One region of the Nocardia sp. CA-107356 genome, then DNA from elsewhere that is predicted to be linked to it. Evidence: riboswitches for the same ligand, from Rfam matches in the RefSeq annotation. Region 1 holds a riboswitch; each other region holds the start of a gene.
What was found. A riboswitch is a leader RNA that binds a small molecule or an ion and turns the genes downstream of it on or off. The one in region 1 is predicted to bind S-adenosylmethionine.
Positions count from the first base shown of each region.

Region 2: it holds a riboswitch for S-adenosylmethionine, as region 1 does, so the genes downstream of both, ACQP1G_RS02455 (aminotransferase class V-fold PLP-dependent enzyme) here and ACQP1G_RS32515 (amino acid ABC transporter permease) in region 1, are expected to answer to the same signal.
Region 3: it holds a riboswitch for S-adenosylmethionine, as region 1 does, so the genes downstream of both, ACQP1G_RS40915 (bifunctional o-acetylhomoserine/o-acetylserine sulfhydrylase) here and ACQP1G_RS32515 (amino acid ABC transporter permease) in region 1, are expected to answer to the same signal.

Region 1 is NZ_CP191992.1:7,233,541-7,237,273, forward strand. It holds gene ACQP1G_RS32505 (glycosyltransferase) at 1-738, shown strand, start outside; gene ACQP1G_RS32510 (hypothetical protein) at 916-1,638, opposite strand; SAM riboswitch class I at 1,969-2,062, shown strand; gene ACQP1G_RS32515 (amino acid ABC transporter permease) at 2,073-3,074, shown strand; gene ACQP1G_RS32520 (amino acid ABC transporter ATP-binding protein) at 3,071-3,733, shown strand, end outside.
Region 2 is NZ_CP191992.1:543,249-546,981, forward strand. It holds gene ACQP1G_RS02445 (MDR family MFS transporter) at 1-1,112, shown strand, start outside; gene ACQP1G_RS02450 (LysE family translocator) at 1,173-1,808, opposite strand; SAM riboswitch class IV at 1,935-2,048, shown strand; gene ACQP1G_RS02455 (aminotransferase class V-fold PLP-dependent enzyme) at 2,095-3,417, shown strand; gene ACQP1G_RS02460 (YbaB/EbfC family nucleoid-associated protein) at 3,549-3,733, shown strand, end outside.
Region 3 is NZ_CP191992.1:9,035,653-9,039,385, reverse strand. It holds gene metX (homoserine O-acetyltransferase MetX) at 1-257, opposite strand, end outside; gene ACQP1G_RS40915 (bifunctional o-acetylhomoserine/o-acetylserine sulfhydrylase) at 364-1,713, opposite strand; SAM riboswitch class IV at 1,797-1,907, opposite strand; gene ACQP1G_RS40910 (TetR family transcriptional regulator) at 1,951-2,703, opposite strand; gene ACQP1G_RS40905 (MFS transporter) at 2,838-3,733, shown strand, end outside.

The sequences.
Region 1 (3,733 bases):
GATGTGCGTGTGGACAAGGGCGCGATCGCCGCGGCGGTCGTCGAACTGCGTCGGAGCCGGTCCGCGTTGTTGTCGCCCTGGCCGTACCAGGTGGCCGAATCGCTCATCGAGGCGCTGGTACAGCCCCTGCTGTGCTGGTCGTGGGCGGCGAGCCTGCCGATCGGAATCGCCAACCGCGGCCGCAGACCCTCGACCGCCGTCGCCTGCGGCCAATTCCTGGTCTTCGATGCCGCCGCCTACCGCACCATCGGCGGTCACGCGGCGGTGGCCGCCAGCCCCACCGAGGATCTGGATATCGCTCGCGCCCTGCGCCGTTCCGGTCACCGCACCGCGCTGGTCGCGGCGGGTCGCGCGGCGCGCACCCGAATGTATCGGGACGCAACCGAACTCGAGGCGGGCTACACCCGCTGGCTGTGGTCGGCCTACGGCGGTACGACCGTCGGCGGTGCGGCCGTGGGAGCTGTTGCGGCGCTGGCCTATTGGGCACCGCCGGTGGCCGCGATCGGTGGCAGGGGCGCACTGCGCACCGCCGGACTCATCGGCTACACCGCCGCAGTCGCCAGCCGCCTGCTGGCCCGCTCGCTGGAACGTGGCGCCGTGACCCGCACGGACGCCCTTGCCGCCCTGGCGCACCCGGTATCCATCGCCGCTTACCTCTGCCTTTGGTCCCGCTCCCGCCGAGCTCGTCGCACTAACACCCTGACCTGGAAGACCCGCCACCTCGAACCCAACCACTGATCGAGATCAGGTGGAATCTCCGGCGATATCGCCCGGGAGATCCCTGCCTCCAGTTCCACCTGATCTCGACTCGCCCCGGAATCCGGCAGCTTCGCGACCGAACTGGCCGGCGTCCACATCCGGCGCCACTGCTCCCCGAACTGGCTCGGCGACCTTGGGCATCCACCCGACGCAAGTTCACCGGACCGAGGTGATGCCGACTGTTGGGAGGAACAAGCAGGGCTTGCCGCCGTTGTCGACGGTTCCGAAGACCGCGGCCAGGACGGTGCCGGAGCCGGTGTCGACCGGGACGGCGCGGACGCCGCCGGTGGGGAATGCGGCGAAGAAGTCCTGGATGGCGCGTTCGGCGAGTGGTCGTAGTTCGGTAGGGACTTCGGCGGGCACCATCGTTCGGACCACATCCGAGAGCGGGCCCATGGCGGTAACGCCGCTGCGACCGTTGGCCAGATTCAGCCAGGCGACGTTCATACCGGAGACGCTCGTACTGTCCGAGGCCAAGCCGTAGGGCACGAAGGTGAACAGGGTTTGGCCAGCCTTGACCGCGGACAGATCGAGTCCCGGGATCGCCACGGTGTTCTTGGGCCATGGCCCGGGAACGGCGCCAGCAACAGCGGGGACCAGGCCGAGGCTGCTGTTGTTGGAGCAGAACGCCGCGGCCGCCGGGTACAGGAAGGGGTCGATGCCGAAGGCGCGCAGCGCATCGACGGCGGCTCGGTACGCGCCGAGAAAATCGCCGGGTGCGGCGTGGCCGGACGGTTGACCCGGTGCGGTCGCCGCCGGGATCGCGGGTACGGGCGTCGGCGCCGGTACCGCGGCGGCTATGGCGGGGACGGCGAGAGTCAGCGCGACCGCGGCGGTCGCGCTGGCGGTAAGCGTGGTCAGACGGCGCAGCACGGTCACGGTGGACCTCCTCATCGTCGGGCACGATCGAGGTCAGAGAATACTCCAGCAAACCCTGACAACAGCGCTGATTTCGACCGGCAACGCCGTCGCGTCGCACTTCCCGCCGGAGGGTCGCGACGACATACCGGGTGCGCTCTCCAGGCGAAATACGCCGGCACGACCACACCCGAAGCCTCGCGATCCACCGCACGACCGGATCAATAATCCCTGCTCACAACCTTTCAGACAAGGTCTGCGCTCACGCTGATTCGTACCCTTGTGCCGGACTTCGCCTGCTTCGCATGATATTTCGGCTAGACCGATCGACCGACCCGCGCTCGGCGTCGGACACCATCCAGAGCGACCGAGAGACCTGGCTCGTCGACGTCGCAGCAACCCCCCGGTGACCGGGTGCGGGTGCTTCCGCCGGGAACGATGGAGGAACCGAAATCATGAGCGCGTCCGTCGCATCCGATGCCCCGGTATCGGATGTCCCGCTACCGAGTGCCGACGCACCCGGCGCTACCGTAACCATCACCGACGCACCAGCGATCGCCAGGACCTGGCACCCGTGGCGCTGGGTGGTCAGCGTCATCGCGCTCGTGCTGCTCGCCCAGTTCATCCATGGACTGGTCACCAATCCGGGCTGGGATTGGTCGACCTTCGCCAAGTACTTCACCGCGAAATCGGTGTTATCGGCGCTGAAGGTCACCTTGGAGCTGACCCTGTGGGGTACGGCACTCGGATTCCTGATCGGCACCGCGCTGGCCATCGCCCGCTTGTCGAATAATCCGGTGCTGCGGGTGATCTCGTGGGTCTACATCTGGGCCTTCCGCTCGATTCCGCTGATCGTGCAACTGTTGTTCTGGTTCAACATCGCCTACCTGTACAACACGCTCTCGCTCGGCATCCCGTTCGGCCCTGGATTTCTCACGTTCGAAGTGAACGGGGTGATCAGCGGGTTCACCGCGGCGGTTGTCGGCCTCGCGCTGCATCAGGCCGCGTATTCGGCCGAGATCATCCGGGCCGGATTCATCGCGGTCGATCCCGGACAGCTGGAAGCCGCTGCGGCGCTGGGCATTCCGCGGCTGCGGCAATTCCGCACCGTCATCGTCCCGCAGGCGATGCGATCGATCCTGCCGAATGCGACCAACGAGGTGATCAGCCTGTTCAAGGGCACCTCGATCGTCTCGGTGATGGCGATCGCCGAACTCTTCTACCAGGTCCAGGTCATCTACGGACGTAACGGCCGGGTGGTGCCGCTGCTCATGGTCGCGACGGTCTGGTACATCGTGCTGACCACGATTCTGTCGGTGGCGCAGTACTACATCGAACGGCACTACGCCAAGGGCGCGCACCGCACATCGCCACCGACGCCGATACAGCAGGTATGGCACAAGCTGCGCGAAATCGCCGAAAGCGGTTCCACCGCACCGCGCGGAGCCACCCGATGAGCGCGCCGGTCACCGACACGATCGGCATCCCGCACGGGGACAGGGCCCCGGCCGTAGCAGTTCGTGGCGTGCGAAAGTCCTACGGAGCCACCGAAGTACTGCGCGGCATCGATCTGACAGTGCATGCGGGTGAGGTGGTCACCGTGATCGGCCCGTCCGGCTCCGGCAAGTCGACACTGCTGCGCGTGGTCAACCACCTGGAGCCACTGGACGCGGGCACCGTGCACATCGACGGCGAGCTGATCGGATATCGACTGCGCCGCAACAAGTTACATGCGCTGTCGGACCGCGAGGTGCGCAAGCAGCGCTCGCATATCGGCTTCGTCTTCCAGCAGTTCAACCTCTTCCCGCATCTGACGGTGCTCGACAATGTCACGCTCGCACCGATTTCCGCCCAGGGTCGCCCGCGGCAGGACATCGAGCGCGAGGCCAAGGAGTTGCTCGACCGGGTCGGCATCGGCGAACTGGCCGACGCCTATCCGCGGCGGCTGTCCGGCGGGCAGCAGCAGCGCGTGGCCATTGCCAGGGCGCTGGCGCTGCGGCCACCGGTGATCCTTTTCGACGAACCGACCTCCGCGCTGGATCCGGAACTCGTCGGCGAAGTCCTGGACGTGATCCGCGATCTCGCCGACGGCGGCACCGCGCTGGTGATCGTCACC
Region 2 (3,733 bases), 3.6 Mb from region 1:
TGTGTGCGCTTGCGCCGAATATCGGTTGGCTCATCGGGTTACGGATCGCGCAGGGGCTTGCCGCGGGCTTGCTGGTGCCCGCGGGGCAGACGTTGATCGGTCAGATCGCGGGTCCGCATCGGCTGGGTCGGGTGATGAGCGTGGTCGGGATCGCGGTGGTCGCCGCGCCCGCGATCGGCCCGACGATCGGCGGCGTCATGCTTGCGAATCTGGACTGGGAGTGGCTGTTCCTGATCAATATCCCGTTCGGACTGGTGGCGTTCGTACTGGCGCGCCGGGTATTGCCGCGCAGCGAGACGACCGATACCGGGGGTCGATTCGACGCCAGCGGATTCGCGCTGATCGCGGTCGGTTTGTCGGCGCTGGTCTACGGGCTGGGCGAATTCGGCAGTCGCGGTAGCGTTTCCGCGCCGACGGTATGGGTGTCGGTGGTGGTCGGTGCGCTGGCACTCGGCCTGTTCGTGGCGCGGTCGGTGCGCGGGCGCGGCGCGAGTCTGCTCGATGTCGGCTTGTTCCGGCATCCGGTGTTCGCGACCGCGAATGTGGCGAACTTCTTCGCCGGCGCCTCGATGTTCGGGGCAATGTTGGTGCTGCCGTTGTACTTTCAGGTCTTACACGGCGATGGGCTGGTAGCGACGGGGTTGCTGCTCATGTCGTTCGGACTCGGCGGCATTATCGCGATGCCCATCGGCGGCCGGTTGACCGATCGGTACGGCGGGGGTGTTGTCGCGGTGGTGGGCAGTGCGGTGACGGTCGCGGTCACGGTGCCGTTCGCGCTCGGTGATGCGTCGATGAATCCTGTTGTCATACAGGCACTTTTGCTGATTCGCGGCATGGCGACCGGATTGACCGGGATGCCCATCGTGGCTGCGGCCTATGCCGCGGTCCGGCCCGAGCAGATGCCGGATGCGGCGTCGTTCGTCAATATTCTGCAGCGGGTCGGCGGGTCGATCGGGGCGGCGTTGCTGGCGGTGGTGCTGTATCGCGCGGCCGCCGCCGGATTGCCGGTGGATGCCGGGTTCCGGCAAGCATTCTGGTGGATCACCGCCGCCGCCGTGGTTTCGCTGGTCGCGTCAGTGCTGCTGTGGCGCAAGGAGATGCAGCCGAAATAGGGACGCGGTGCGCCTTGCCGACGGCCGCTGGAAGTGGCTGTCGGCAAGGCGCGCAACGGATTACGCGGCCGAGGCGGCGGTGCCGATGCCGAGTGCCGCGAGGATGGCCGCGCTGATCTGCTCGAGCCGATCGCGGACCCGCGGGCGGCGCAGCATGGCGACTGCCCGCGCAGCCAGCAGGGCGAGCAGGATCATCTCCACGGCGGCAATGGTGCATTCGATGGCGCCGAGCGCCAGGGTGTTCACGAAGGTGACATCGGTGAGGAATTGCGGCAGCACCGCCAGGTAGAACAGTCCGACCTTCGGGTTGAACATGCACGAAACCACGCCCGCGGCGAATGCCGAGCGAATCGATGTCACCTCACCCGCGCTCGGCTGCCCGGACGTCTGCGCGGTACCGGCCCCGCGCTGCTTGCGGTGATCGATCAGCGCCCGAATTCCCAAGTACACCAAATAGATTCCACCGATGACCTTCAGTGTCCGGTAGGCCGTCGCGGACTGCTCCAGCAGTGCGGCGACCCCGGCCGCGACCACCACCGCCCAGACGATGCCGCCCAGTGCCGAGCCGATCGCCGCGGCGATGCCGGGTCGCGCGTCCACGATCGAGAATCGCAGCACCAGGAAAGAGTCCGGGCCGGGCGTGATCGACAGTAGAATGCACAGGCCGACAAAGCTGAGCAGCAGGGAAGCGGTCACCTCTCGATGAGACCGCAGATCGCCCGGCTTTGCAAGGTTATTTATTTGAGTGCATGTATATGCACGGGAGTGCCGGCCGGAAACAACGGTTGACACAGCGGCGAGATATCTGTCAGTCTCGGTTCAGGTTATGAGTACCAGCGTCAAGCCCCGGCTAGCTGGTCGGCAACCCTCCTCCGCGGTGGGGTGCTCCGGGTGACGACCGGGCCGCAGCCCAACCGGGTGCGGCAAGCGCGGACTCGGATAATCACCTGGTTACGGGTCCCACAGCCGATGGGATTTTGTGATGACTGCTGTTGTTGACCAGCCCTGTTCCGCCTTCGCCCGGGTCTCCGGCGACGACCTGCAGGTGCCGTTGGTCCAGGGCGGGACGGCCACCTACGCGAACTTCGACTACGCCGCGAGCGCACCGGCATTGGCGCAGGTCACCGAGCGGGTGCAACAGTTGCTGCCGTTCTATGCGAGCGTGCACCGCGGCGCGGGTTACGCCTCGCGGATCTCCACCGAGTGCTACGAGGCGGCCCGCGGTTCCGTCACCCGGTTCCTCGATGCCGCCGACGATCAGGTGGTGGTCTTCACCCGCAACACCACCGATTCGCTCAACCTGCTCGCCGCCTGCGTCCCCGGCGACACCGTGGTGCTGGATATCGAACATCACGCGAACTTCCTGCCCTGGACTCGGCACGGCCGACGCGTCGTCAAGGCCGCCGCGACCGTCGAGGAGACCATCCGTCAGCTGATCGCCGAACTGTGCAGTAAGCCTGCCGCGCTGCTCGCGGTCACCGGCGCCTCCAATGTGACCGGTGAGGTGCTGCCGCTGGAGCGGCTGGCCACCATCGCCCATCAGTGCGGCGCCCGCATCCTGGTCGATGCCGCCCAGTTGGCGCCGCATCGTCGAATCAGCTTGCGCGACATCGGCATCGACTATCTCGCCTTTTCCGGCCACAAACTCTACGCACCGTTCGGTGCGGGAGTGCTCGTCGGACGTCGGGATTGGCTCGATGCCGCCGAACCGTATCTGGCGGGCGGCGGCGCGGTCCGCGAGGTCAGCACCACCCGCGCGGAATGGGCGCCCGCTCCGCAACGTCATGAGGCCGGTTCGCCGAATGTGCTGGGTGCGGCCGCGCTCGCTGCCGCGTGTGACGCGCTCTGTGCGATCGATCCCGAAACCCTCGCCACCCACGAACGCCTGCTCGCCGATCGTCTGCGCACCGGCCTGTCCGCCATTCCCGGCGTCAACCTGTTGCGCATCTGGGACGACAGCCCGGACACCGTCGGCATCGTTGCCTTCACCCTGGACGGATTCGTCCCCGGCCAGGTCGCGGCCTACCTCTCCGCCGAATACGGCATCGGCATCCGAGACGGCCGTTTTTGCGCCCATCCCTTGCTCGACCGCCTCGGGCTCGGCGGCGCTCTGCGTGCCAGCATCGGCCTCGGCACCAGCTCCGCCGATGTGGACCGCCTGGTCGAGGCCATCGCGACACTCGTCGCCACGGGTGCGAACTGGAACTACGCCAGCACCGACGGCCTGTGGAATCCGACCCCCGAGACCCGCCCCTTCACCAGCCTCGACCCGACGGGCGGCGCCGCGCCCTGCTCGATCGGCTAGGCCATGCCGATCTCGCTCTGAGAATTTCGCCGCGCAATTCGCGCCTCCGATGGAACCTGCGCCCCGCCCACTGCGTCTAGGAAGGTGATGGCACTCGTCCGGCCGGGGCGGGGGAACGGAAAGGCGGCTGAATGAATTCGGCAGAGCGGGATGCGCTCCAGTCCTGGACGGACGGGATGCGCGGCCAAGTCGACCATATGACCGATGTGTACGAGCGGCAGCTACAGGAGATCGGCGCGGCCAAATCGGAGCTGGCCAATCTGACCGTGCAGGGCTGGTCGCGGGATCAGCTGGTTCGGGTGACCGCGAATTCGGC
Region 3 (3,733 bases), 1.8 Mb from region 1:
TCGGTATCCACCGGCGCACCGGGACCGACCATGCCGTCCCACCAGCCGGGCAGCGGGTGGATATCGTCGGGCACCCCGACGACGTGCGAGTCGCCGGTCAGCGCGTGCTGGACGAGCACCACATTGTCCAGCGTGGGGGAGAGCTCGCCCCAGCGCTGCACACCCAGATGGACGTCCGGGATGACCGCGCCGTTCTCCAGCCGCACATCTCCGATGTCGATGATGCCGAGCCGCCCGTCCGGCGGTGGCAGGGCCACCGCGGACGAACGGGCGGTACTCGGTTCGGCGCTCGAGGTCACGACTCCGACTCGCTAGCGCTCAGTTCCGTCGTGACCGAGGGTGCTGTGTCGGTGGATCGCTCGCTCACGATGTCGCCGCCGCGAAGCCGGCTCGTAAATCGGCCAGGATGTCGTCGATCCCCTCGATACCGACCGCGAGCCGGACCAGCCCCGGGGTGACGCCGGAGGCCAGTTGCTCCTCGGCCGTCAACTGCGAGTGCGTCGTCGACGCCGGGTGGATTACGAGAGAACGCACATCCCCGATGTTAGCGACATGGCTGTGCAGGGCTAACGCGTCCACGAACTTCTTGCCCGCATCGACGCCGCCGCGCAGTTCGAACGCGACGATCGCGCCCGCGCCCTTCGGTGCCAGCTCGGCGGCGCGTTCGTGCCACGGTGAGGACGGCAGTCCCGCATAGAACACCGATTCCACGGCCGGATGCGCGCTCAGGAATTCGGCCACCGCCTGTGCGTTGGCGACATGGCGCTCGAGCCGCAGACTCAGCGTCTCGATGCCCTGACTGATCAGGAACGCGTTGAACGGCGACACCGCCGCGCCCAGATCACGCAGCAGTTGCACCCGCGCCTTGAGTGCGTAGGCCGGAGCACCGAGATCGGCGAAGACCGCGCCGTGGTAGCTCGGGTCCGGGGTGGTGAAGCCCGGGAAGCGGGATTCGCCCTGCGCGTCGCGCACGGTCCAGTCGAAGGCGCCGCCGTCGACGATCACGCCAGCGACCGCCGAACCGTGCCCGCCCAGGTACTTGGTCGCCGAATGCACGACGATGTCCGCGCCGTGGGCCAGCGGCTGGATCAGATACGGGGTCGCGACCGTATTGTCGACGATCAGCGGCAGGCCCGCCGCGTGCGCGATCGCGGAAATGCCGCGGATATCGAAGATCGCGCTGCTCGGGTTGGCGATGGTCTCGCCGTAGAAGGCCTTGGTATTCGGCCGGATCGCGGCGCGCCACTGCTCGAGATCGTCCGGATCCTCGACGAAGGACACCTCGATGCCGAGTTTGGGCAGCGAGTAGTGGAACAGGTTGTAGGTGCCGCCGTAGAGGTGCGGGCTGGAGACGATGTGATCGCCAGCCGCGGCGAGATTGAGGATCGCGTAGGTCTCCGCGGCCTGACCGGAGGCCAGCAGCAGTGCGGCCACACCGCCCTCCAGGGCGGCGATGCGCTGCTCGACCACGTCTTGGGTCGGGTTCATGATCCGGGTGTAGATATTGCCCGGTTCGGCCAGCCCGAACAGCGCGGCCGCGTGATCGGTGTCACGGAAGGCGTACGAGGTGGTCTGGTAGATCGGGAGTGCGCGTGCGCCGGTGATCTCGTCGGGGGTCTGGCCCGCGTGGATCTGCTTGGTCTCGAAGGACCACTGCGCCGGATCGATCCCGGCGGCGTCGTTATCGGCCACGGACGCGATGGGGTCACTCATGTCTTGCTCCAAAAGGGTTGTTCGCCAGCAGGTTTTATCGGGGTGCGGGTGACGGACAACAACACATGGGGGGAACCTCCTGAAGTGCGCGCTTGCTCTCGACTTTCGAGAGCCCGGTCATCACCCGGAGCACCCCACCGCTGCTGGAGGGTTGCCGTCCAGCAAGCCGGGGCTTCGCGCTGGCACTCATGACCTGACCGACATGGTAACCGGCGGGCGGTGAGTGGCCGAAATCCGTTACCGGTTCTCCGCCTGACCGGTGTCGATGCACCCGGTGCACACCCGTATGAATTCGTCGAACGATGTGGTGAACGCAGTGCGGGCCTCGGCAGCGGCGGCCGAGGTATCCGCGCCATCGAAGATCGAGTGCGCACATTCCATGCTGAGATGACCGATCAGCTGCCATGCGCCGACCACCAGTCGCACCGGCAGCGCACCGGGCTGGGTACCGAGTCGCTCGGCGATCGCGTCGGCGATCGCGGCGTGCTTATCGTCGGCCAGTTCCATGCTCTGCGCGCTGACCGTCGGACTGCTACGCAGGATCCGCTGCATCTGCTGGAAGCGCTGGAACGAGATCGGTCCGTCGACGCTCTCCGCGGCCCTGTCGACGACCTGCAGGAACGCCTCGCGCAGCGATTGCAGTTCATTGCCGGTGACCGGAAGTCCGCGCAGGCATTCGGCGATGGCGAGGCCGAAATCCTTGACCGGCCCGAGGACGATGTCTTCTTTGCTGTCGAAGTACCGGTTGATGGTGCGCGGTGACACGTCCGCGCCGTTCGCGATTTGCTCGACCGTCGTCGCGTCGAATCCCTGTGCGTCGCACAGGTCCAACGCCACCTCGATGATGCGCAACCTGGTCTGCTGCTTCTTGCGTTCGCGCAATCCCGCGCTCGCGCCGGCGCCGGACGTACCGGGCCCTGGGTTTGCTGGGGCGCGCACAGCGTCGTCGGCTGCGGCGCTCGCGCCGATCGGCGTCGATGACTCGAGCATGTCCCCATGCTATCGCAATCGGGACATTTCGTGTCCTTAACGGTCAAATGTCCGAGTGCGACATTTTTCTCTTGACGACAAATGTCCTTCGATGACAGGATGGCAGCACTACTTCGGACGGCTAGGAGAACACAGTGAGCGAGACTGCGATAGCGGTGGAAGTTCCGGAAAGACAAACCAGCTCGACGCGGTGGCTGGCCCTGGGGGTGATTGCATTGGCCCAGCTCATGGTGGTTCTCGACGCCACCATCGTGACCATCTCACTGCCCTTCGCCCAGCGGGATCTGGACATCAGTGACGGCAACAGGCAGTGGATGCTCACCGCGTACACGCTGATCTTCGGCGGTCTGCTGCTGCTCGGCGGACGGCTGGCCGACTACATGGGGCGGCGGCGAATCTTCATCGTCGGCCTGGTCGGCTTCGCCGGGGCATCCGCGGTGGCCGGTCTGGCGCAGAACGGCGCCGAGTTGTTTGCCGGGCGTGCGCTGCAGGGCGCGTTCGCGGCATTGCTGGCACCGGCGGCGCTGTCGTTGCTCTCGGTGACCTTCACCGAGGCGAAGGAGCGCGCGACCGCTTTCGGTGTCTTCGCCGGAATTTCCGCGGGTGGTGCCGCGCTCGGCCTGATCGCGGGTGGCGCGCTGACCGAGTACGCCTCCTGGCGGTGGTGCCTGCTGGTGAACACCCCGATCGCGTTGCTCGCGCTGCTCGGCGCGCTGGCGTTCGTTGTGAAGGATGTGCCGATACCGCGCACCGGCGGCTATGACGTACCGGGTGCGGTCACCGTGACGCTCGGTCTGATCGCCATCGTGTACGGATTCAGCCGGGCCGCCGAGGACGGCTGGCTGGCCGGGAGCACCCTCGGGCTGCTCATCGTCGGTGTCGCACTGCTGATCGCCTTCGTCGCCATCGAGCGTCGCTCGTCGAATCCGCTACTGCCGCTGCATATTCCGGGCGAGATCAACCGCGGTGGCGCCTTCCTGGCCGCATTGCTGATCCCGATCGCGATGTTCGCGATGTTCCTGTTCCTGAG